2 linked regions of the Tahibacter amnicola genome follow. The protein of the gene in region 2 binds, or shares a complex with, the protein of the main gene of each other region. Links are inferred from orthologs where the notes say so. Each region holds a gene or a part of one and is shown on either strand. Other genes may lie near its edges.

The links.
Region 1: the proteins of mfd (region 2) and uvrA are in contact, whole or in part, in a crystal structure (PDB 4DFC), measured with the Escherichia coli proteins. The link is inferred for Tahibacter amnicola from one-to-one orthologs.

Annotation. Positions count from the first base shown.
Region 1 is NZ_CP104694.1:5,354,905-5,365,326, forward strand. The notes cover bases 1-3,500. They hold uvrA (excinuclease ABC subunit UvrA), read left to right. Parts: upstream 1-396; coding sequence 397-3,300; downstream 3,301-3,500. Other genes in these bases: N4264_RS20985 (acyl-CoA thioesterase), read left to right, coding at 3,297-3,500. Also shown: more of N4264_RS20985, read left to right, coding at 3,501-3,767; N4264_RS20990 (copper chaperone PCu(A)C), read right to left, coding at 3,755-4,210; N4264_RS20995 (enoyl-CoA hydratase/isomerase family protein), read left to right, coding at 4,382-5,137; N4264_RS21000 (sulfurtransferase), read right to left, coding at 5,185-6,033; N4264_RS21010 (hypothetical protein), read left to right, coding at 6,895-7,272; BamJ family beta-barrel-assembly machinery protein, read right to left, coding at 7,322-8,002; N4264_RS21020 (enoyl-CoA hydratase-related protein), read left to right, coding at 8,217-8,999; phosphate ABC transporter substrate-binding protein PstS, read left to right, coding at 9,252-10,295. UniProt on the Escherichia coli protein: The UvrABC repair system catalyzes the recognition and processing of DNA lesions. UvrA is an ATPase and a DNA-binding protein. A damage recognition complex composed of 2 UvrA and 2 UvrB subunits scans DNA for abnormalities.
Region 2 is NZ_CP104694.1:1,932,247-1,943,172, reverse strand. The notes cover bases 2,870-6,873. They hold mfd (transcription-repair coupling factor), read left to right. Parts: upstream 2,870-3,220; coding sequence 3,221-6,673; downstream 6,674-6,873. Other genes in these bases: N4264_RS08105 (cupin domain-containing protein), read left to right, coding at 6,720-6,873; N4264_RS08115 (GNAT family N-acetyltransferase), read left to right, coding at 2,870-3,028. Outside these bases: ffh (signal recognition particle protein), read right to left, coding at 1-858; N4264_RS08125 (cytochrome C assembly family protein), read left to right, coding at 973-1,776; N4264_RS08120 (PilZ domain-containing protein), read left to right, coding at 1,898-2,266; more of N4264_RS08115, read left to right, coding at 2,417-2,869; more of N4264_RS08105, read left to right, coding at 6,874-7,202; N4264_RS08100 (DUF3574 domain-containing protein), read left to right, coding at 7,250-7,651; N4264_RS08095 (2OG-Fe(II) oxygenase), read left to right, coding at 7,652-8,236; N4264_RS08090 (DUF423 domain-containing protein), read right to left, coding at 8,238-8,693; N4264_RS08085 (BsuPI-related putative proteinase inhibitor), read right to left, coding at 8,768-9,751; N4264_RS08080 (DUF4340 domain-containing protein), read right to left, coding at 10,208-10,926. UniProt on the Escherichia coli protein: Couples transcription and DNA repair by recognizing RNA polymerase (RNAP) stalled at DNA lesions. Mediates ATP-dependent release of RNAP and its truncated transcript from the DNA, and recruitment of nucleotide excision repair machinery to the damaged site.

The sequences.
Region 1 (10,422 bases), 3.4 Mb from region 2 along the record:
AAAGGCGCGAAAGCATAAACGCGCCGCGCATTCTGGTCAATAACTGATCAACCGGGATTTTCCAAGCACCCACGCGACCAAACCGAGCCCATCAGCAGCCCGCGCCCGTCAAGCATCCACCTCCTATGGGGACGCCCGGGCCATACGCCTCGACAACGGAGCCCGCTTGAGTCAAGGGGGCGGCCAAATCCTTGCACAGCAAGGATTTGGCGGGGATGTGGGTGCGCGCGGAGGATCTAACTGCCCAAGAAATGACGCTGTTTCTTCCTATCGTTAAATAGGACAGATTTTTGACCTTTACCTGTGGTGAGATGCCCCCACCTGTACGGCCTCGACCCTTCCCCGCGCCTGACGCCAATCGGCGCATAATACCCGGCTCATATCTCCTCCATGCCCATGGACACGATCCGCATTCGCGGTGCGCGCACGCACAACCTCAAGAACATCGATCTGGATCTCCCGCGGGACAGCCTGATCGTCATCACCGGGCTTTCCGGCTCGGGCAAGTCCTCGCTGGCCTTCGACACGATCTACGCCGAGGGGCAGCGACGCTATGTCGAATCGCTCTCGGCCTATGCCCGCCAGTTCCTGTCGGTCATGGAGAAACCCGACGTCGACCATATCGAAGGTCTGTCGCCGGCCATTTCGATCGAGCAGAAATCGACCTCGCACAACCCGCGCTCGACGGTCGGCACGATTACCGAAATCTATGACTACCTGCGCCTGCTGTTCGCACGCGTGGGAACACCGCGCTGCCCGGATCACGGTATTCCGCTGGAAGCGCAGACTGTCAGCCAGATGGTCGATGCCGCGCTCGCGCTGCCGGCCGATCATCGCTACATGCTGCTGGCACCGGTGATCCGCGAGCGCAAGGGTGAACATGTGCAGGTGTTCGAGCAGCTGCGAGCGCAGGGCTTCGTCCGCGCGCGCGTGGATGGCGTCGTGCACGAACTCGACGCCGTTCCGCCGCTGGCGTTACGGCAGAAGCACACGATCGAGGTCGTGGTCGACCGCTTCAAGCCCAAGGCTGATATCAAGCAACGCCTGGCCGAATCCTTCGAAACGGCACTGCGCCTGGGCGAAGGGCTGGTCATCCTGGTCGACATGGATGCGCCCAAAGCTGCGGAGATGCTGTTCTCATCGCGCTTCTCCTGCGCCATCTGCGACTACTCGCTGCCGGAACTCGAACCGCGCCTGTTCTCGTTCAATTCGCCCATCGGCGCCTGCCCGAGCTGCGACGGCCTGGGCGTCAGCCAGTTCTTTGATCCCGCACGCGTGGTCGCGCATCCCGAGCACAGCCTTGCCGGTGGCGCCGTACGCGGCTGGGATCGGCGCAATGCGTACTATTTCCAATTGATACTTTCACTGGCGAAGCACTACGGCTTCAGCGTCGACACGCCCTGGAAGGAACTGCCCAAGGCCATCCAGCAGCACGTGCTGCAGGGTTCGGGCGACGAGCAGATCGCGTTCCGCTACCTCACCGAGACGGGCGGCAACGTCACGCGCAAGCACAAGTTCGAGGGCATCATTCCCAACCTCGAACGGCGCTACAAGGAAACCGAGTCGCCGGTCGTGCGCGAAGAGCTGGCGAAGTTCATCAGCGCGCGCCCCTGCCCCGAATGCGAAGGCCAACGCCTCAACCGTTCGGCGCGCAACGTGTTCGTCGCCGAGCGCAATCTCGCCTCGCTCACGGCACTGCCGATCGACCACACCCTGGACTTCTTCCAGGCGCTCAAGCTGGCCGGTTGGCGCGGCGAGATCGCCGCGAAGATCGTCAAGGAAATTCGCGAGCGCCTGCGCTTCCTGGTCGACGTGGGCCTGGACTATCTCACGCTCGATCGCCAGGCGGATTCGCTCTCCGGCGGGGAAGCGCAGCGCATCCGTCTGGCCAGTCAGATCGGCGCTGGCCTGGTCGGGGTGATGTACGTACTGGACGAACCCTCCATCGGCCTGCACCAGCGCGACAACGAGCGCCTGCTCGGCACGCTGACCCGCCTGCGCGACCTGGGCAACACGGTCATCGTCGTCGAGCATGACGAGGACGCGATCCGCCTGGCCGACCACGTCGTCGACATCGGTCCCGGTGCCGGTGTGCACGGCGGCGAGATCGTGGCGCAGGGCACGCTCAAGGATGTGCTCAAGAGTCCGCGTTCGCTGACCGGCCAGTACCTTTCCGGCAAGCGCCACATCGCCGTACCCGCGAAGCGTCGCGTACCGGATCCGGAGCGGATGCTCCGTCTCAAGGGTGCCTGCGGCAACAACCTGAAAAACGTGGATCTGGAAATTCCCGCCGGTCTGTTCGTCTGCGTCACGGGCGTGTCCGGCTCGGGCAAATCCACGCTGATCAACGACACGCTGTTCCGCATCACCGCGGCAGAACTCAACGGCGCCAATGAAAAGCCGGCGCCCTACGGGAAGATCGAAGGCCTTGAGCTGTTCGACAAGGTCGTCGACATCGACCAGTCGCCCATTGGGCGCACGCCACGTTCAAACCCGGCCACCTACACCGGCCTGTTCACGCCGTTGCGCGAACTGTTCGCCCAGGTGCCCGAGTCCCGCGCCCGCGGCTACGGTGCCGGTCGTTTCAGCTTCAACGTGAAGGGCGGCCGCTGTGAAGCCTGCGAGGGCGACGGCATGATCAAGGTGGAAATGCACTTCCTGCCCGACGTCTACGTGCCTTGCGACGCCTGCCACGGCAAGCGCTACAACCGCGAAACGCTGGAGATCACCTACAAGGGTCACACTATCTCCGACGTGCTCGACATGACCGTCGAAGACGCCTTCAAGCTGTTCGAAAAGGTGCCGCAACTGGCGCGCAAACTCGACACGCTGATGCACGTGGGCCTGAGCTACATCAAGCTCGGCCAGAGCGCGACGACGCTGTCCGGTGGCGAAGCGCAGCGCGTGAAGCTGTCGCGCGAGCTGTCCAAGCGCGATACGGGACGCACGCTCTACATCCTGGACGAGCCCACCACCGGACTGCATTTCCACGATATCGAGCAGTTGCTGCAGGTTCTGCATCGCCTGAGCGAAGACGGCAACACGGTGGTCGTGATCGAACACAATCTGGATGTCATCAAGACCGCCGACTGGCTGGTTGACCTCGGTCCCGAGGGTGGTCATCGCGGCGGCGAGATCATTGCCGTCGGCACACCGGAACAGGTGGCTCGCAACAAACGTTCGCACACGGGTCGCTTCCTGGCGCGCCTGCTCGAACCGGCGCCGGCATCCACCGCCAAGGCCAATGGAAAGGCCACTGCCACGAAGAACGGCAACGGCAAGAAGAAGGAAGCGGCATGACGGGGAAACGGCGCAAAGGGACTTCGCCTGACACGACGGTGCAGGAAGTTGCACCGCCCCACGCGCCGTGCCTGCTCGCCAGCGTGCCCATCCGGGTGCGCTGGCGTGACCTGGATGCCTTCAACCACGTCAATAACGCCACGTTCCTCAGTTACCTCGAAGAAGCACGCCTGGTGTGGCTGTCGCAGATCAAGGGGCAATGGTTCACCGAAACCTATATGCCCGTGCTGGCGGCCACGCACGTGAACTATCGCCAGCAGATCGAATGGCCGGGCGAGGTGATCGTGGAACTGTATGCGGAACGCCTGGGCACCGCCTCGCTGACCGTCAGCCACCGCATCGTCGACGCCGCGCAGCCCGAACGCCTCTACTCCGACGGAAACGTCGTCATGGTGTGGATCGAACCCACCTCGGGCCGTTCGATTCCCCTGCCCGAGGCGATCCGCGAGGCCTGTCAGTGCGAGTGAGCGTGGTCCGCCGGTACGGCGTCCGCGTCACGCACGGTAAAGCGGCCGGGAATCGTTTCACCTGACTGCAGCACCAGCTCAATCTCCACGCCTGTTCCCACCGTCATCGGCTGGGACGGCGCCATGAGCATCAGGTGATGACCGCCCGGCGCGAGTGACGCCGACGCCCCGGGAGCGATCGGAAGCGCACCCACCGGCCGCATGCGCGCTACGCCGTCGATCAGGGTCGTCGTGTGCAGGCTTACCTCGCCAAAGGCCGTGCTCCGGGCACCGACGACTGTCACAGGCGTAGCGCCCGTGTTCACGAGCGTGGCATAGCCGGCGAGCATCGTCGCGCCAGGCGGCGCGGCGCGAATCCAGCCGTCGCGGATGCCAAGGCCCTCGCCCGCCATGACAGGCATGCTGAAAGCGGCCGCCAACAGGAATAACGTACGGCACAGCATTGTGAACTCCCGAATGTGGCTATGATACCGGTCGGTCCGCATTGCGCTGCCCGCCCTGTCGCAACGGAACCGGTGATTGCCTATTGTGCGCGTTAGCCTGGCCAGCCACCCGCGGCATCGCGTCGCAATGCTGGCGGCGACAAGGACGTGTACCCCCACCAGGAGAACCCCATGCTCGAGCTGATCCGCCACGACGACACCCTCGAAATCCAGCTGGCGCGTCCGCCGGTCAACGCCCTCGACGCGGACCTGATCCGCGCGCTCAAGCAGGCAGTGGAAGCCGCCCCCGGGCAAGGCGCCCGCGCAATTATCCTGTCTGGCCGCTCGGGCATGTTCTCGGCTGGACTGGACGTACCGTCGCTGCTGCAACACGACCGTGACACCATGACCCACGTCTGGCGCGATTTCTTCGGTCTGTGCGGCGCCATCGCCACCTCGCCGATTCCCATCGTCGCCGCGATCACCGGCCACAGCCCGGCCGGCGGCGCCGTGCTGGCGATCTTCTGCGACTACCGCGTCATGGCACGCGGCCCCTACCGCATCGGACTCAACGAAGTTCAGGTGGGCCTGGCGGTACCCGAAGTGATCCAGTTCGGTCTGCGCCGGCTGGTAGGCCCCTATCGCGCGGAACGCCTCATGGTGTCGGGCGCGATGGTCGATGCCGAACAAGCCCTTTCGCTGGGTTTCGTCGACGAACTGGTCGACGTGGACCACGTGGTGGCCCGATCGCAGGTATGGCTCAACGCGCTGCTGGCTTTGCCGCCGTGCGCCATGCGCGAAACCCGCCGCCTGTCGCGCAAGGATTTGACCGAAGCGTTTTCCGACATCGAGAAACTCGGCATCCAGTCGTTCATCGACCTGTGGTTCGCCGAAGAATCGCAGCGCGTGCTGCGCGAACTTGTCGCCAAGTTGAAAGCAAAAGGGTAGCGCCCGGACAGCAGGCTGGCGCGGTGTCCGCGCCAGCCGCGTCCTGCCTAGTTGCCGGTGGCCACGGGCCGCGAGCGGTCGGCGATCCAGCCGCTCCAGGAGGGGGCAAACACACGCGATCCGGCGAGTCCGGCGTGTTCCATGGCCAGGACGTTGTGGCACGCCGTCACGCCGGAGCCGCAGGAATGCACAACCTGATCGGGCGTGAAACCCTTGGTCAGGCGTTCGAAATCCTCGCGCAATTCGTCGGCGTGACGGAACCGGCCTTCGGCATCGACGTTTTCCACGAAGGGCCGGTTCACGGCGCCGGGAATATGGCCAGCAACCGGATCAATCGGTTCGACCTCGCCGCGAAAACGCGGAGCACCGCGCACATCGATCAGCAGCAGGTTGCGCTCGGCAAGGCCCGCGGAAAGCTCCTCGAAATAGACGACCTGGGTCATGTCGAAAGCCAGATCCACCGGACAGGCCGATTCCAGAGGCGGTTCCGTCGACAGTGGAAGGTCACCGGCCACCCAACCGGCATAGCCGCCGTCGAGCACCGCGACATCCTTGTGACCGATCAGGCGGAACATCCACCACAGACGCGCGGCGACCGATCCGTTGGCGTCGTCATAGACGACGACTTGCCGCCCTTGCGACCATCCCCAGCGGCTCAGGCAAGCCGCGAACTGCGCCGGCGACGGCAGCGGATGACGACCAAGATGACGCTGGGACAGATCGGAAAGATCGCGGTCCAGGTGGGCGTAGTAGGCGCCGGGCAGATGCGATTCGCGCCAGGCGCGCTCGCCCTTGGTGGTATCGGACAATTCGAAACGACAGTCGACCAGCAGGAGTTCCGGGTCATCCAGCAGCGCCGCGAGCTCCCGGGCGCTGATCAAAGTCTGGTAGTTCATCGCAGAGTTCCATTCGCCGCAGAAGATTCACAAGCATAGCGGCGGTCGCGCCCCAGATGCGGCGGCCGTCAAACTCGTATTCGAACATTTCACGCTGGCGCCCGCGCCAATCAACGCGGCTGCGACGCAGGTTGGCGAGGTCCAGCAGGTAATCCAGCGGCACCTCGAACACCTCGGCGACCTCGCGCGGATCCGGCGTCACCGTATAGCCCGGCTCGATCACGGCCACGACTGGCGTGACCCCGAATCCGCTGATCGTCTCGAAACAATCGAGGAACCCCAGCGGGCTGACCAGGCCGCTGGCGATGCCGGTTTCCTCTTCCGTTTCACGGATCGCCGCGGCAATCGCGTCGCGGTCATCACGCTCGATGCGCCCGCCCGGGAAGGCCACCTGCCCACCATGGGTGCGCATGCCTTCGGTGCGGCGCGTAAACAGGACGCCGCTGCCGCTCGTGCGGTGAACGATGGGAACGAGCACCGCAGCGGGCGTGCGCTCGGCGGTGCCGAGCACATCCGCCAGATCCGCGTGATTCCAGCCCGGCAGAGAGGGTGGATCATCCAACCGGCGCAGCGCCTGCACGATGGCCTCGACGGGCGCCGCTTTCCTCATGCGCGGCGGCGCTCCCGCTCGGGCAGCACCTCGTTCATGATGCGCAGCCGTTCGCGGTCCGGCAGGCCGCGCCAGGCGGCGATTTCGGCCCCGGTGCGGTAACACCCTTCGCAATAGCCGTCCGGATCGAGCGAACAGATGCCCACACAGGGGCTTAACACAACGGCGGGCGGCGGGTCTGAGAACATCATCGTAGGAAAGGACGGCCTGGGTTGTTAGATTAACGCATCCGTAATAGCTGGAGCGTGGGCATGCTCGCACTTGCCACTCGCGTCGTCAGCGACTACGGCAAGGTGCTCGCCCGTGTGTCCCCTGGGGTGTATGGCCTGCCGGAATCGCTGTTGCCGTACCCCAAGGCCCGTATCCGAATGGCGCTGCAATACCTGTTGCAGCACGTGGCGGAAGAACATCCGGAACTGCGCGAAGGGCTGGCGCGGGGCTATGTCTATCTGGCCCAGTTCGTCGCCGATGACCAGGCCGAGATCATCGCCCGCGGAACCGCGACCGCTAGCGGCGTGGGGGCGGACGAGGGCGATGCCGAGCCGGCCATGCGCCTGATCAATGGCATCAAGGCCGAGATGGAGCGCGCCCTGGACGAGCTGGCCGGCGTGGTGCCGGTCGCCTCCTGAGCCCGGTGCCCCAAAACGCAGCGCGCCCCTTTCGGGGCGCGCCGGTGAATCACTTCACTTCGATCAGCTTGATTTCGAACACGAGCGCTTCGTTCGGTCCGATGCGCGGCGGCTGGCCGCGTTCGCCGTAGGCCAGTTCCGGCGGAACGAACAGCGTCCAGTGGTCGCCCACGCGCATCAGCGGCAGCGCTTCCTGCCAGCCCTTGATGACCGAGTTCACCTTGAAGTGCACCGGCTCGCCACGGGCGAAGGAGCTGTCAAATTCCAGGCCCGAGGACAGCGAGCCGCGGTAATGCACGGTCACTTCGCTGTTGGCGGTGGCGCGGGCGCCGGTACCTTCCTCGATCACGCGGTACTGCAGGCCCGAGGAGGTGGCGACCACGCCCTTCTTGGCCTTGTTCTCGGCCATGAAGCGCTGGCTCTTGGCCTTGTTTTCGCCGGCCAGCTTGTCGAACTCGGCCTTGGCCTCGGTCATCATCTTCTGCTGCATCTTGCCCAGCACTTCCCGCATCACTTCTTCGGAAACGGCCGGGGATTTCTTGGTGTAACCGTCCTGCATGGCGCGGATGATGGTGTTGATATCCACATCCATCTTGCGCTCGACGAAGTCGTTACCGATCTGGTAACCGATGGCATAGCTGAGCTTGCCCTTTTCGCTCGACGTATCCTGCGCGACGGCGGCACCGGCCGCCAGGAGCGCCGTTGCGGCCACAGACCAACGCAAATTCATGCTTACCTCCCTAGGAAACCGGTCAACACAGCCGTCACGCGCGCGTGGGCCGCAAAGAGTTGGCCATCATAGCGGAAGCGCCTTGTCAGGGGCTACCGCCACGCCCCGACCCTGAATTCGGCCGGGCGACGGGCGCCGGAAGGGTGCCCCCTGGAAGCTGAACGAGGCCCGCATGCGCTACCATTTCGGGCTTTCGCCGTCGCAGGAAGGGGTTATGGACTACCAGAACGTGCTCGTCAGTGACCGCGGCGCCGTCCGCACCCTCACTATCAACCGCCCGGACAAGCTCAATGCACTGAACCGGGCGACCTTGCTGGAGCTCGCCCACGCCTTCGCGGCCGCCCGTGAGGCCGAATCGGTGCGCGTCATCGTGCTGGCAGGTGCCGGCGAGAAAGCCTTTGTCGCCGGCGCGGATATCAGCGAGCTGGCACAGCTGTCGCCGATCCAGGCCCAGGCGTTTTCGCGTCTGGGCCAAACGTTGTTCCGCGACATCGAGCGGCTTGCCAAGCCGGTGATTGCGCGTATCCAGGGTTTTGCACTGGGCGGCGGCATGGAGCTGGCGATGGCCTGCCACCTGCGCATTGCCAGCGAAAAGGCAAAGGTCGGGCAGCCGGAGATCAACCTCGGCGTCATTCCCGGTTTCGGCGGAACCCAGCGCCTGGCACGACTGGCCGGGCGCGGCCTCGCGCTGGAGCTGTGCCTGCTGGGCGCTCCCATTGATGCCGCCCGCGCACTGGCCGCCGGCGTCCTGACCCGTGTCGTGGCACCGGACCAGCTGGATACCGAAGTGGCGGCCGTGGCTGACCAGCTGGCCGCCTCCGCGCCGCTGGCCCTGGCCGGGATCCTCGACGCCGTCTACGTTGGCGATGAATGTCCGCTCGAGCAGGCCCTGGAGTTTGAAACCCAGACCTTCGCCCTGTGCTGCTCCACCGACGACATGCGCGAAGGCACCCAGGCCTTCCTGGAGCGCCGCAAGCCGTCGTTCAAGGGCCGCTGAGCGCAGACGGAACGGGGTGGACACGCGGGGTTCCGGCCGCGTGTCCGCGCTGCGATGTCTCGATCAAGACATCGCACAGACATGTCAGCGCGATGACAACCGCGCCCGTATTCCTCATCCACTTCAAGCAGTTGACGCCTCGTCCGGACACCCACGCCGCACTCAGGCGGCCGGTCTGTCACAGGACTGAAATAAAACTCCCACGCGAGTGAAACATGCCCCGCGTACAAAGCGCGGCACATCGTGTTTCGCATCCCGACGCAAAGGAGTATCTCCGTGTTTACGTCCCTCACGACGCGTATCGCGATCGCCGGCATCGCCGCGCTGGCCGCCGCGACCGCTCCAGCCGCCGAGATCACCGGCGCCGGCGCCACTTTCGTGTATCCAATCCTGTCCAAATGGTCAGCCGACTACGCCACCAAGACCGGCAACAAGATCAACTACCAGTCGATCGGCTCGGGCGGCGGCATTGCGCAGATCAAGGCGGGCACGGTGGATTTCGGCTCGTCCGACAAGCCGCTGGATCCCAAGGAACTGGATGCAGCCGGCCTGGCGCAGTTCCCCTCGGTCATCGGCGGCGTGGTGCCGATCATCAACGTCGCGGGCGTGACCAGCGGCAAGGTGCAATTCACCGGCCCCATCCTCGCCGACATCTTCCTTGGCAAAATCACCAAGTGGAACGATGCACAAATTGCCGCCGTCAACGCCGGCGTGACCCTGCCGGACGCGAACATCACGGTCGTACACCGTTCCGACGGTTCCGGCACCACCTTCAACTGGGTGAACTATCTTTCGAAGGTATCGCCGGAGTGGAAGAGCAAGGTCGGCGAAGGCACCGCGGTGCAGTGGCCGGTCGGCGTCGGTGGCAAGGGCAATGAAGGCGTTGCCGCGTACGTCAAGCAGATTCCCGGCTCGATCGGCTATGTGGAACTGGCCTACGCGCTGCAGAACAAGATGACCTACGGCGCGGTGCAGAACGCCGCGGGCAAATTCGTGCAGCCCAGCCGTGAGTCTTTCCAGGCAGCAGCCGCCAGCGCCGACTGGAAAAACGCCAAGGATTTCCACCTGATCATCACCAACGCTCCGGGCGACGAGGCCTGGCCGATCGCCGCCACCAACTTCATCCTGATGTACAAGACCCCGAAGGACGCGGCGCGCAGCAAGGCAGCGCTGGAGTTCTTCCGCTGGGCGATGGAGAACGGCCGTCCGCAGGCCGAGCAGCTGGACTTCGTGCCGCTGCCGGAAGACCTGGTCAAGCAGATCGAGGCGTACTGGCAGAACGAAATCAAGGCCTGACGCCCGGCTCCGACATGCCCTTGGGCGCACCCGCGCGAACGACGGCCCGTGCCACGGCAGTGGCACCGGCCGTCCTCGTGTCCGGGTGCGCCGGCGTTCCGGCTGATGCCATCACGCCGCGTACCGA
Region 2 (10,926 bases):
GTGGAACGGGTCCAGCGCCTCGGTCTTCTCACCGGCGCCGATGAACTTGATCGGCCGGCCAGTGATGTAGCGCACCGACAGCGCCGCGCCGCCACGGGCGTCGCCGTCCGTCTTGGTGAGGATCACGCCACTCAGCGGCAGCGCCTCGGCGAAGGCCTTGGCCGTATTGGCGGCGTCCTGGCCGGTCATCGAATCGACCACGAACAGGGTTTCGATCGGGTTCAGGGCCGCGTGCAGCGCCTTGATCTCGACCATCATGTCCTGATCGACATGCAGGCGGCCGGCGGTATCGACCAACAGCACGTCGGCGAAATTCTTTCGGGCCGCGTCCAGGGCGGCGCGCGCGATGGCGACGGGATCCTGGTCGCCGGCGCTGGGATGAAACAGCACCTCGACCTGCTCGGCCAGCACCCGCAATTGCTCGATAGCGGCTGGACGGTAGACGTCACAGCTGACGACCATGACCTTCTTTTTCTTCCGCTCCTTGAGGAAGCGGGCCAGCTTGGCGGTCGTGGTGGTCTTGCCGGCGCCCTGCAGGCCAGCCATCAGGACCACGGCCGGCGGCTGCGTCGCCAGGTTGAGGTCGCTGTTGACCGTTCCCATGACCGAGGTGAGCTCGTCACGCACCACGCGGACCAGGGCCTGGCCCGGAGTGAGGCTCTTGAGCACATCCTGGCCGACGGCGCGTACCTTGACGCGTTCGATCAGCGCCTGCACCACCGGCAGGGCCACGTCGGCCTCCAGCAGCGCAATGCGGACTTCGCGCAGCGACTCCCGGATGTTTTCTTCGGTCAGGCGCGCACGACCGCGCAGACGCTCAATGGTGGCAGACAGCCGCTGGCTCAGGGACTCGAACATGGACGCAAAGGTAGGCCGCTTGAAGGAGCGGGAGTATAGCAGCACCCGCCCGGGGGATCGCCGCCCCCGCACGATCCCTGTCGTGCAGCCGCGCCGCTATGCCACACTCGGCGGATGCTGCCCCTTGTCCTGGCTATCATCGCCACCGTCCTGTACCTCGCCGGCGCGCTGGCCATCGCCCAGCCGCTGCTGAACCGGCCGGCCCTCGTATCGCGCTCTGTCGGGCTCGCCCTGGCCGGCGGCGGCGTCGCGGCTCATGCGGCGGCCGAACTGCTCCGCCACGGCGGCGGAATAGACCTGCATTTCTTTACCGCCCTGTCCGTGGTGGTCCTGCTGGTCGCCGCCCTGACCCTGGCCGTCAACATCGCAAGACCAGTGGCCGGGCTCGGCGTGATCGTCTTCCCTCTGGCGGCGTCGCTGGTGACCCTGGACATTCTCGTCCAGCCATCCTCGCAACCCCTGTCGCTCGGCTGGCAGATCCAGCTGCACGTGGCCGTTGCCCTGCTCGCCTACGCCGTGCTGAGCCTGGCCGCCGTGCTGGCCATCCTGCTGCTCGGCCAGGAACGTGCGCTGCGCAATCATCGATTGTCCGGCGGGCTCGTCCGCGTGCTGCCACCCTTGACGCTCACCGAAGCCCTCATGTTCCGCCTGGTCGGAGCCGGCTTTGCACTGCTGACGCTCACCCTCCTGAGCGGTGTACTTTTCGTGGAGAACCTTTTCGCACAGCACCTGGTGCACAAGACCGTGCTGTCGCTGGTGGCATGGGTCGTGTTCGGCGTCCTGCTGTTCGGACGCTGGCGTTTCGGCTGGCGCGGCCGTCGCGCCGTACGGCTCGTGCTCACCGGCATGGGCGTGTTGCTGCTCGGCTTTTTCGGCAGCAAGTTCGTGCTGGAACTCGTGCTACAGCGCGCGAACTGACCAACGCGGCAAATGCCGCGACGAAAGTCGGGGGCACAGTGCTTGCCCCTGCCTGCCGCGGGCGTCAGAATCCTTCAGCAACAGGGGATTTGCCGTCGTTTCTTCCAGCAGTGTCGCGAACATGAACTCCCCAACCTCCAGCGCCGAGCGTCGCCGATTCCAACGATTCAACTTCGAAGGCACCGTGCGCCTGTATTCGGGCAGCGCCATGTGGGAGACAAAGCTTGTCGACGTCTCCCTGAAGGGCGTGCTGATTGAACGGCCGGTGGAATGGCAGGGGAAGCTGGGCGGCGGCCACCGCCTGGACCTGCGCATCAATGGCAGCGTGATCATCAGCATGGGCGTGTCGATTGCCCACGTCATGCCGCATCGCCTCGGCTGCCGCTGGGAGAAAATCGACCTGGACAGTTTCAGCCAGCTCAAACGGCTCATTGAGCTCAACCTGGGCGACCCCAGCCTGCTCAACCGGGAACTGTCCGCCCTGGGCTGATCCACCTGCGCTACTGAAAGAAAAGCAAGGTGCGTACCAGGTCGCGCCCGGCACCATCATGGTTACAAACTGCAACATGCTGGCATCAGGCGTCGCGGCGAGCGGCCGATTAGATGTCCTGCTCCACTGCCTTTGGGCATGGTGCAGTGCATGAAAACGTCAGCCAGCCTCGTCGCGATGAGCAATTACCGTTCCCGGGTGCGCCCGCCCGAACGTCTGCGATTCCGCGCCGCCAACGACGCGCCCCGCTCCGACGGTGAATGGGTCAAATGCCGGGACGGCCGCTCCCTCCGCCTGCGCCCCATTCATCCCGATGATGTCGTCGCGCTGCAACGTGGCTTCTCGCACCTGAGCGCCGAAGAAATACGCATGCGCTTCCTGCACGCGCTGACGGAGCTGCCGGATGCCCTGGCCACGCGCCTGTGCCAGATCGACCCAGACCGGGAAATCGCGCTGGTGCTGGTCGACGGACCGGAAGTGCCGGAACCTGAGATCCACGGCGTAGCCCGCGCCTACATCGACCCCACCACAGACAGCGCCGAGTTCGCCGTGATCGTGCAGAAAGCCCTGAATGGGCAAGGCTTCGGACGCCTGCTGATGCAGCGCGTGATCGCGGCGTGCCGCGCGCGCGGCGTGCGCGAAATCTGGGGCGACGTACTGGTCGAGAACGGCCGCATGCTCACCCTGTGCGACAGTCTCGGATTCCGTCGCGAACCGGTATTCCACGGCACGGGCCTTACACGCGTCCGTCTCGCAATCTGACGCTCGCGCCGCCAGCGCATCGCAGGCAGCCCCGCGCGATCGACAGCCGGCAGGACATCCCGGGCTGAACGGGCGGTCGCGGCCGCCACCGCTGCAATGCCCGGAATCGGCCGGCGGGTCCCCCAAACCGGGTAGACTTGTCGACCCCCGCCGGGGCGTGGCCCTGGCGCGTCTACTTCGATTCGTGCCGCGATGACCTCGATCCTGCCGCTTCCACCGCTCCCGACCGCCGCCAAAGTCCGTCGCTACTGGGAAACACCGCAAGGCTCCTCGGCCGCGCTCGCGTTTGCCGAAGTGGCGCGCCAGCACGCCGGGCTGGTTGTCGCCGTGACGCGCGACACACAGAGCGCCCACGCACTGGAGTCGGAACTGGCGGTATTCGCCGGCGGCTCGCTCGAAGTGCTGCATTTTCCCGATTGGGAAACACTGCCGTACGACCTTTTCGCGCCGCATCCGGAGATCGTCTCCCAGCGCGTCGCCACCCTGTTCCGGCTGCCGACCGTCCGTCGCGGCATCCTGGTAGTGCCGGCGGCAACCCTGATGCAACGCCTGCCGCCAACGAGCTATATCGGCGGAACCGGCCTGGCAATGCGCGTGGGCCAGACACTGCAGCTATCGATCGAGCAGCGTCGACTCGAATCGGCCGGATACCGCCACGTGCCGCAGGTGCTCGAGCCCGGCGATTTTGCCGTACGCGGCGCCCTGATCGACATTTTCCCCATGGGCGCGGCCGAGCCCTATCGCATCGAACTGTTCGACGAGGAGATCGAATCGATCCGCAGCTTCGATCCGGAAACGCAGCGCTCGGCTCAGAAAGTCGAAGAAGTGCGCCTGCTGCCGGCGCGCGAGTTTCCGCTGACGGATGAATCGACGAAACAATTCCGCACGCGTCTGCGCGAACGATTTCCGATCGACATCCGTCGTTGCCCGCTGTACCAGGATCTGAAAGAAGGCGCGACGCCGGCCGGCATCGAGTACTACCTGCCGCTGTTCTTCGAAACCACCGCCACCCTGTTCGATTATCTCGCCGGCGAATCGCTTTTCGTGCTGTGCGAGGGTGTGCTCGATGCGGCCGAGCAGTTCTGGAAACAGACTGCCGACCGCTACGACCAGCGCGCGCACGACATCGAGCGCCCGATCCTGCCGCCGGCCGAGCTGTACCTGTCACCGGACCTGCTGCGCGAGCAGCTCAACCGGCAGTTGCGTGTCGACATTGTCGCGAAAGGCGCCAACGAGCACGTCGTCAGCCTCGGCACGCAACCGGCGCCAATGCTGCCGATCAATCGCAAGAGCGACGCCCCGGCCGCCGAGTTGTCGCATTTTCTGGCGGCCTATCCGGGCCGCGTCTTTATTGCCGCCGATTCGGCCGGCCGGCGCGAAGCATTGATTGAACAGCTGGCGGCAGCGCAGATCCGTCCGGATACTGTGGCATCGTGGCAGGAGTTCCTGTCGATGCCCATGCGGCTGGCGATCGGCGTCGCCGCGCTCAATACCGGCTTCGCCCTGACCACCACGCCTGTCACGGTGCTGACCGAACGCGAGCTGCTGGGCGAGCGCGTCGCACAGCAGCGCCGCCGCAAACGTGCGGCGCGCGATCCGGAAACCATCATCCGTGATCTCACCGAGCTGGCCATCGGTGCGCCCATCGTGCACGTCGATCATGGCGTCGGCCGCTACCAGGGACTGATCAAGCTCGATGTCGGCGGCAGCGCCAATGAATTCCTCGCCATCGAATACGCCAAGAGCGACAAGCTCTACGTACCGGTCGCGCAGTTGCACCTGGTTTCGCGCTATTCGGGGTCGTCGCCGGAGCTGGCTCCGCTGCATTCCCTCGGCGGCGACGCCTGGGAACGTGCCAAGCGCAAGGCGGCGGAGAAGGTCCGCGACGTCGCGGCCGAACTGCTCGCCATCTACGCCCAGCGCGAGGCGCGCCAGGGCGTCGCCCTGCCCGTCGACCGGGTCATGTACGAACAGTTCGCCGCCGCGTTTCCATTTGAGGAAACGCCCGACCAGCTCAACGCCATCGATGCGGTTGTCGCGGACCTGGCTTCCGGCAAGCCGATGGATCGCGTCGTCTGCGGCGACGTCGGCTTCGGCAAGACGGAAGTGGCGCTGCGTGCGGCCTTCGTTACCGCGGTGGCCGGAAAACAGGTGGCCGTGCTGGTGCCGACGACACTCCTGGCGCAGCAGCACTACCAGAATTTCCGCGATCGCTATGCGGACTGGCCGATCCGTGTCGATGTCCTGTCGCGCTTCAAATCCAAGAAGGAAGTCGACGAGGCCATGAAGAAGCTGGCCGAAGGCCAGATCGACGTGATGATCGGCACGCACCGGCTGCTGCAGCAGGACGTGAAGTTCAAGGACCTGGGGCTGGTCATCGTCGATGAGGAACAGCGCTTCGGCGTGCGCCAGAAAGAGCAGCTCAAGAAGCTGCGCGCCGAGGTCGATCTCCTCACGCTGACCGCGACGCCGATTCCGCGAACCTTGAACATGGCCATGTCGGGCATGCGCGACCTGTCCATCATTGCCACGCCGCCGGCGCATCGCCTGGCGGTAAAGACCTTCATTTCCCAGTGGGATCCGGCCTTGCTGCGGGAGGCATTCCAGCGCGAATTGCAGCGCGGCGGCCAGGTGTATTTCCTGCACAACGAAGTCGACACCATCGAGAAGACCGAGCGCGACCTGCAGGCGCTGATCCCGGATGCGCGCATCCGGATCGCCCACGGCCAGATGCCGGAAAAGGAACTCGAGCAGGTCATGCTGGACTTCCACCGCCAGCGGTTCAACGTGCTGCTGTGCACGACGATCATCGAGTCGGGCATCGACATTCCGACCGCCAACACCATCATCGTCAACCGCGCCGACCGGTTCGGACTGGCGCAGCTGCACCAGCTGCGCGGCCGCGTCGGCCGGTCGCACCATCGCGCCTACGCCTATCTGATCCTGCCCGACCGCAAGTCGATCACCGCCGATGCGGAGAAACGCCTGGAGGCGCTGGCGTCGATGGAGGAACTTGGCGCCGGCTTCACGCTGGCCACTCACGATCTTGAGATCCGCGGCGCCGGTGAATTGCTCGGCGACGAGCAGAGCGGACAGATCCAGGAGGTTGGCTTCTCGCTGTACACGGACCTGCTCGAACGTGCGGTCCGCGCACTCAAGAGCGGGAAGGTGCCTGATTTCGAACTGGTCAACGAACACGAAGCCGAAGTCGAACTGCACCTGCCCGCCCTGATCCCGGATGACTACCTGCCCGATGTGCATGCCCGCCTGACGCTCTACAAGCGCATTGCCAGTGCGCGCGACTCGGACCAACTGCGCGAACTGCAAATCGAAATGGTCGATCGCTTCGGTCTGTTGCCCGATGCCGTCAAGAACCTTTTCGCCGTCACTGAGCTGAAGCTGCGCGCCACGGCGCTGGGCATCCGTCGCCTCGAACTCGGCGCCCAGGGTGGACGCGCTGTTTTTGGGAAGAATCCCAATGTGGAACCACTGACCGTGATCAAGCTGATCCAGAGCCAGCCGCGCGTGTTCACGCTCGACGGACAGGACAAGCTCAAGATCCGCATGGAACTGCCCGGCACCGCCGAACGCCTGCGCTCGGCCAGTGACCTGCTCGCCACGCTGGCGCAACGCAAAGCGGCCTAGCCCGTGTGCGGGTGCGGTGGGCGCCCGCATCGGTTACGCTTTCCCGATGCATACCCGAGCCCAAGAACTCATCCGCACGCTCCGGCTGGAACCGCACATCGAGGGCGGCCACTACCGGCGCATCTACGAATCCGCCAGTCGAGTCGGCTACACCGGCAACGAACAGCGTGCTGCTGCGACATCGATCTATTTTTTGCTGGCCGACGGTGAACTCAGTCGCTGGCACCGCGTGGATGCCGACGAAGTGTGGCACTTCTACGAAGGCCAGCCGCTGGAGCTGCTGCGCTACGATCCAGCCGAGAACACCCTCACGACACACACGCTGGGCCCCGCTTCGCGCGAATCCGCGCCTGTTTTCGTGGTCCCCGCCGGCATGTGGCAGGCGGCGCGCCCGCGTGGCGCCTACACCCTGGTTGGCTGTACGGTCGCACCCGGATACGAGTACCGCGGCTTTTCGCTGCTCGACCAGGCTCCCGAGGTGGCGCGCCAGATCGAGGAACTCAACCCGGACCTGATGGACCTGGCATGACGCGATGCGGCGCACGGCATGTCAGTCCAACGTCGTGGCCACGGCCGGTGCTGCATGGCCTGCTGCTCGTGAGCCTTTGCGGCTGCGCGATAACGCCCCGCCCTGCAACGTCGTGCGCACCGGGACTGCAGCCTCACATTCGCGACGTCCTGTACTTTGGGCAATCGCGTCCGGATGGCAGTGCCGTCACCCCGGAACAATGGGAAAAATTCCAGCACGATGTGCTCACGTCCGCGTTCCCTGAAGGCTTGACCGTGATTGACGGCGAAGGCTACTGGCGTTCAGAGGCCGGCTCGCTCGTACGCGAAGGCTCGCGGCTCGTCATCCTGCTGCACCCGCCCGGGGAAGCGTCCGGCGCAGCGGTGGATGACGTGATTGCCCGCTATCGCGTGCAGTTCCAGCAGGAGGCGGTGCTGCGCGAGCAGTCGGCCGTCTGCGTGCGTTTCTAGATGACGGACCACCTGACGCTCGCCAATTGCGTCGCTGGTACCGAGTTGTCGGCGTTGTGCGCCGCGCTCCAGGCGCTCGACGGCGAGCCGGCGACGGTTAGCGGCGCAAGCGCCTATACCGCCGTGCTTCCACTGATGCGGCGCGTGACGCGACTGGATGCGCCGGCAACGGCAATACAACAGGTGGAGCAGTGCTTCCTGCGCCTGCGTCCGTCCCTGGAAGCGCATTTTGATGTGCCGCTCGGCAGGCTGGAACCGCTGCAGTTCCTGCGCTACCGCACCGGCGATTTCTTCGTGGCGCACCAGGACGGCAACACACCGCTGATACGCGATGAGACACGGCATCGTCGGATCTCGATCGTGCTGTTCCTCAATGGACCGGCGCCGACCCCTGGCTCCCCCGGTTACGGCGGTGGTGAACTCGTGCTGCACAACCGCACTGGTACGACCGGCCATTGTGCCCTCGCGCCGTCGGCAGGCACTGTCGTGGCATTCCGGGCCGAAACCACGCACGAAGTGCTGCCCGTCACCCACGGTGAACGCCTGACCGTGATCGCATGGTTTCGCAGCGGCGACGCACGTTGATTCACGCAACGCTGCGACGCGCATCCAGCGCCAGCAGGATCCAGCCCACGATGAAGCACACGCCGCCCAGGGGCGTGATCATGCCGACTGCCCGCGGCGCACCGGATGCCAGCGCAAACAGGCTGCCACTGAAGAGAAAGATGCCCGCGAGAAAGATCCGCGCACTCCACCCGGCAAGTGGCGCTGCTTCACCACGCATCCGTTGCGCCGCGAACATCGCCGCCAGCACATGCCAGAACAGGTAGCTGACTGCGGTCTGCCAGGTCGCCAGTTGCGCCGTGTCGAAGACATTCTTCAGCGCGTGCGCGCCGAAGGCGCCGAGGGCAACACCCACGGCCCCGACAAATGCCGCGACCATCTGCAGGAAGAAGCTGATGCGCGCATCATCGCGTCCATCACCGGGAAATGCGCAGTCTAGCGACTGTCGCCGGGCGCAAGAATAGAAAAGCCGCGACACCGGAGTGTCGCGGCTTGTTCCGTCAGTACAGCCGAAGGATCGGACCAGCCATCCTATGGCAGTCCACTTTCAGCTTAGAAGCCGATCGACACGCGCTGGTCGATGAACAGCGGGCCCTTGGCCGAGTACGACGGCACCGGCGCGAACGCGCTGGCTTCCTGGCGGATGTGGCAACGCAGCAGGGCTTCGACGGTGTAGCTGCCGATATCCAGCGGCAGGTTCGTGTCGAGGGTCTTCAGCTCGACGTCGCCGCCGACGGTGTGGGTGCCACCTGCCGGAACGACGAACTGCGTGATGACCTGCGGGAACATGCGCTTGGCGGCCCACGAGGTGACGAACTGGCCCTGCGCATCGTTGATGACGATGTCGAACTGCTGGGTGCTCGGGCACTCGAAGGTCTGGTCCTGGTTCGACAGGTTCTCGATCTTCAGGCGCGCCGTGATCTTCGGCGTCACGTTCACCAGCACCTTCGGTCCCGGCAGTTCGGCGCTGACGCGGATGGCCGGCGTACCGAAGTAGGTTTCACCGATGCGCGCGCTCTGCAGCGAGTACTGGCGCGGACCGGCGATGCTGGTTTCCGCCCACTTCACGAGACCCGCACCCGGCGCGAACCACGCGCTGAGCAGGCCGCCGTCGGCGCAGTTGCGGGCGAAGTCGACCTGCACCACGTTGCTGAAGCGGCCGGCCGGAACGGTCAGCTGCTGGTTCTTGGCAACGATGGTGGCCGACTTGGTGCACGGGCCGAGCTGGGCGTTGAAGGTCGTGTTGACCGAACGCGAGAAGTCGATGAACACGCGCGACGGGCTCGACGGGGTCGCACGCAGCGAGATCTGACCGTTGAGGCCGACCGACAGGCCCGTGGGGCCGGCGCCCATCAGGTCGCTGACCTGGCGCCAGTCGTTGATAGCGGCGTTGACGGCGAATTCGCGGGTGACGTTGTTGTCACCGACGAACGTGGCCTTGTCGCCCTGGTTGAGGGGGAAGTAGCTGGACGCCGACTGCGCAGCGGCGCTGCCGGCGTAGGCGAGAACGATGGCGACGAAAAGATGCTTCCTCATGGTTCCTCCGTTAATGAACCGATGACAGCCAATCAGTCCTTCGCGAGCATGGACGCGCCATGCGGCGATCAATTGGCTGGCGCCCCTTCATGGAGCGGCTTGTTGATGGCCCAAGAAATCGGTCGACCTTTCGACGGACACACCCGCCCGTTCGCTGACGCGGGAGCGAATCGTGAATGTCGCGGGGGGATCAACCGATATGCCGCGCACCCTGTGTACGCGACAGAGAAATTCTAACGGAACCGTGTTGCAACGCACAACACGAGGCGTGACACTTTTCTTCACAAGAAAGCAAAGAGGGCGTCAGCGCGGGGGACAAGGCAAGAATCGCAACATCGTGCGTCGGTAATGGGACTGGCGCGGGCGGGCACGGGCCGTGGACGCCGAGGTGCTACGTGCGGTGTACCTGAGCGCGGCAGGCGAATCGTCAGCGACGATTCGCCTGCCGCGCGCTGACTACGGTGTGGTTCCGGGAAGTACGGGCTTCGCGGCTGCCTTGGCACCGGCCTTTTTGTCTTCCACGGGCTTGAGCAAGTCCTCCATCGATTTCTCGACGCCGCTGAACTTGTAGGTCGACAGCACGAAGGTCCAGCCGTCCAGCCGTTGCCGGATCTGGGCGAACTCGTTCTTGATCGCCTCCGATCGCTGGGCCTTGTCCTTGGCCGCATCCGTCACGGCGAGCGGAGCCGTTTCCGCAGCCGGCTTCGCGTCGGCACCGCCCGCCGCAGGCGCGCTGGCCGACTTCGCCTCCCACTCCGCCTTGGCCTTGGCCTGGTCCGCGACGACTGCCGCTTCGACAGCGGCCTCGTCCAGCGCTGCCTCGATACGCGCATAGGCTTTCTCGTCCTTCTTCCAGCCGTTGAGCGTCAACGTCAGCCCGTCGAATGTGGTGAAGGTCGCCTTGTGGACTTTGCCGTCGGCGGGCGGTGCCGCTTCGGCGGCAGGCAGGACATCTTCAAACGTCAGCGCGGTCAGAGTCGTGCCGATCGCGTTGGCGGCGAATTCTGAACTGAGTTCGCGCCCCTTCGGGATATCGGCCACCTTGAAGTGCGTGTCGGTCGGCAGCTCTTTGAACACGTGCAGGGACTTGCCGTCCGGACGCTGGATCCGAACATCCTTGATGCGATTGGATGAGATATCCATCAGCGACTTGTCGAGCCAGTTTGCCGGCGTCT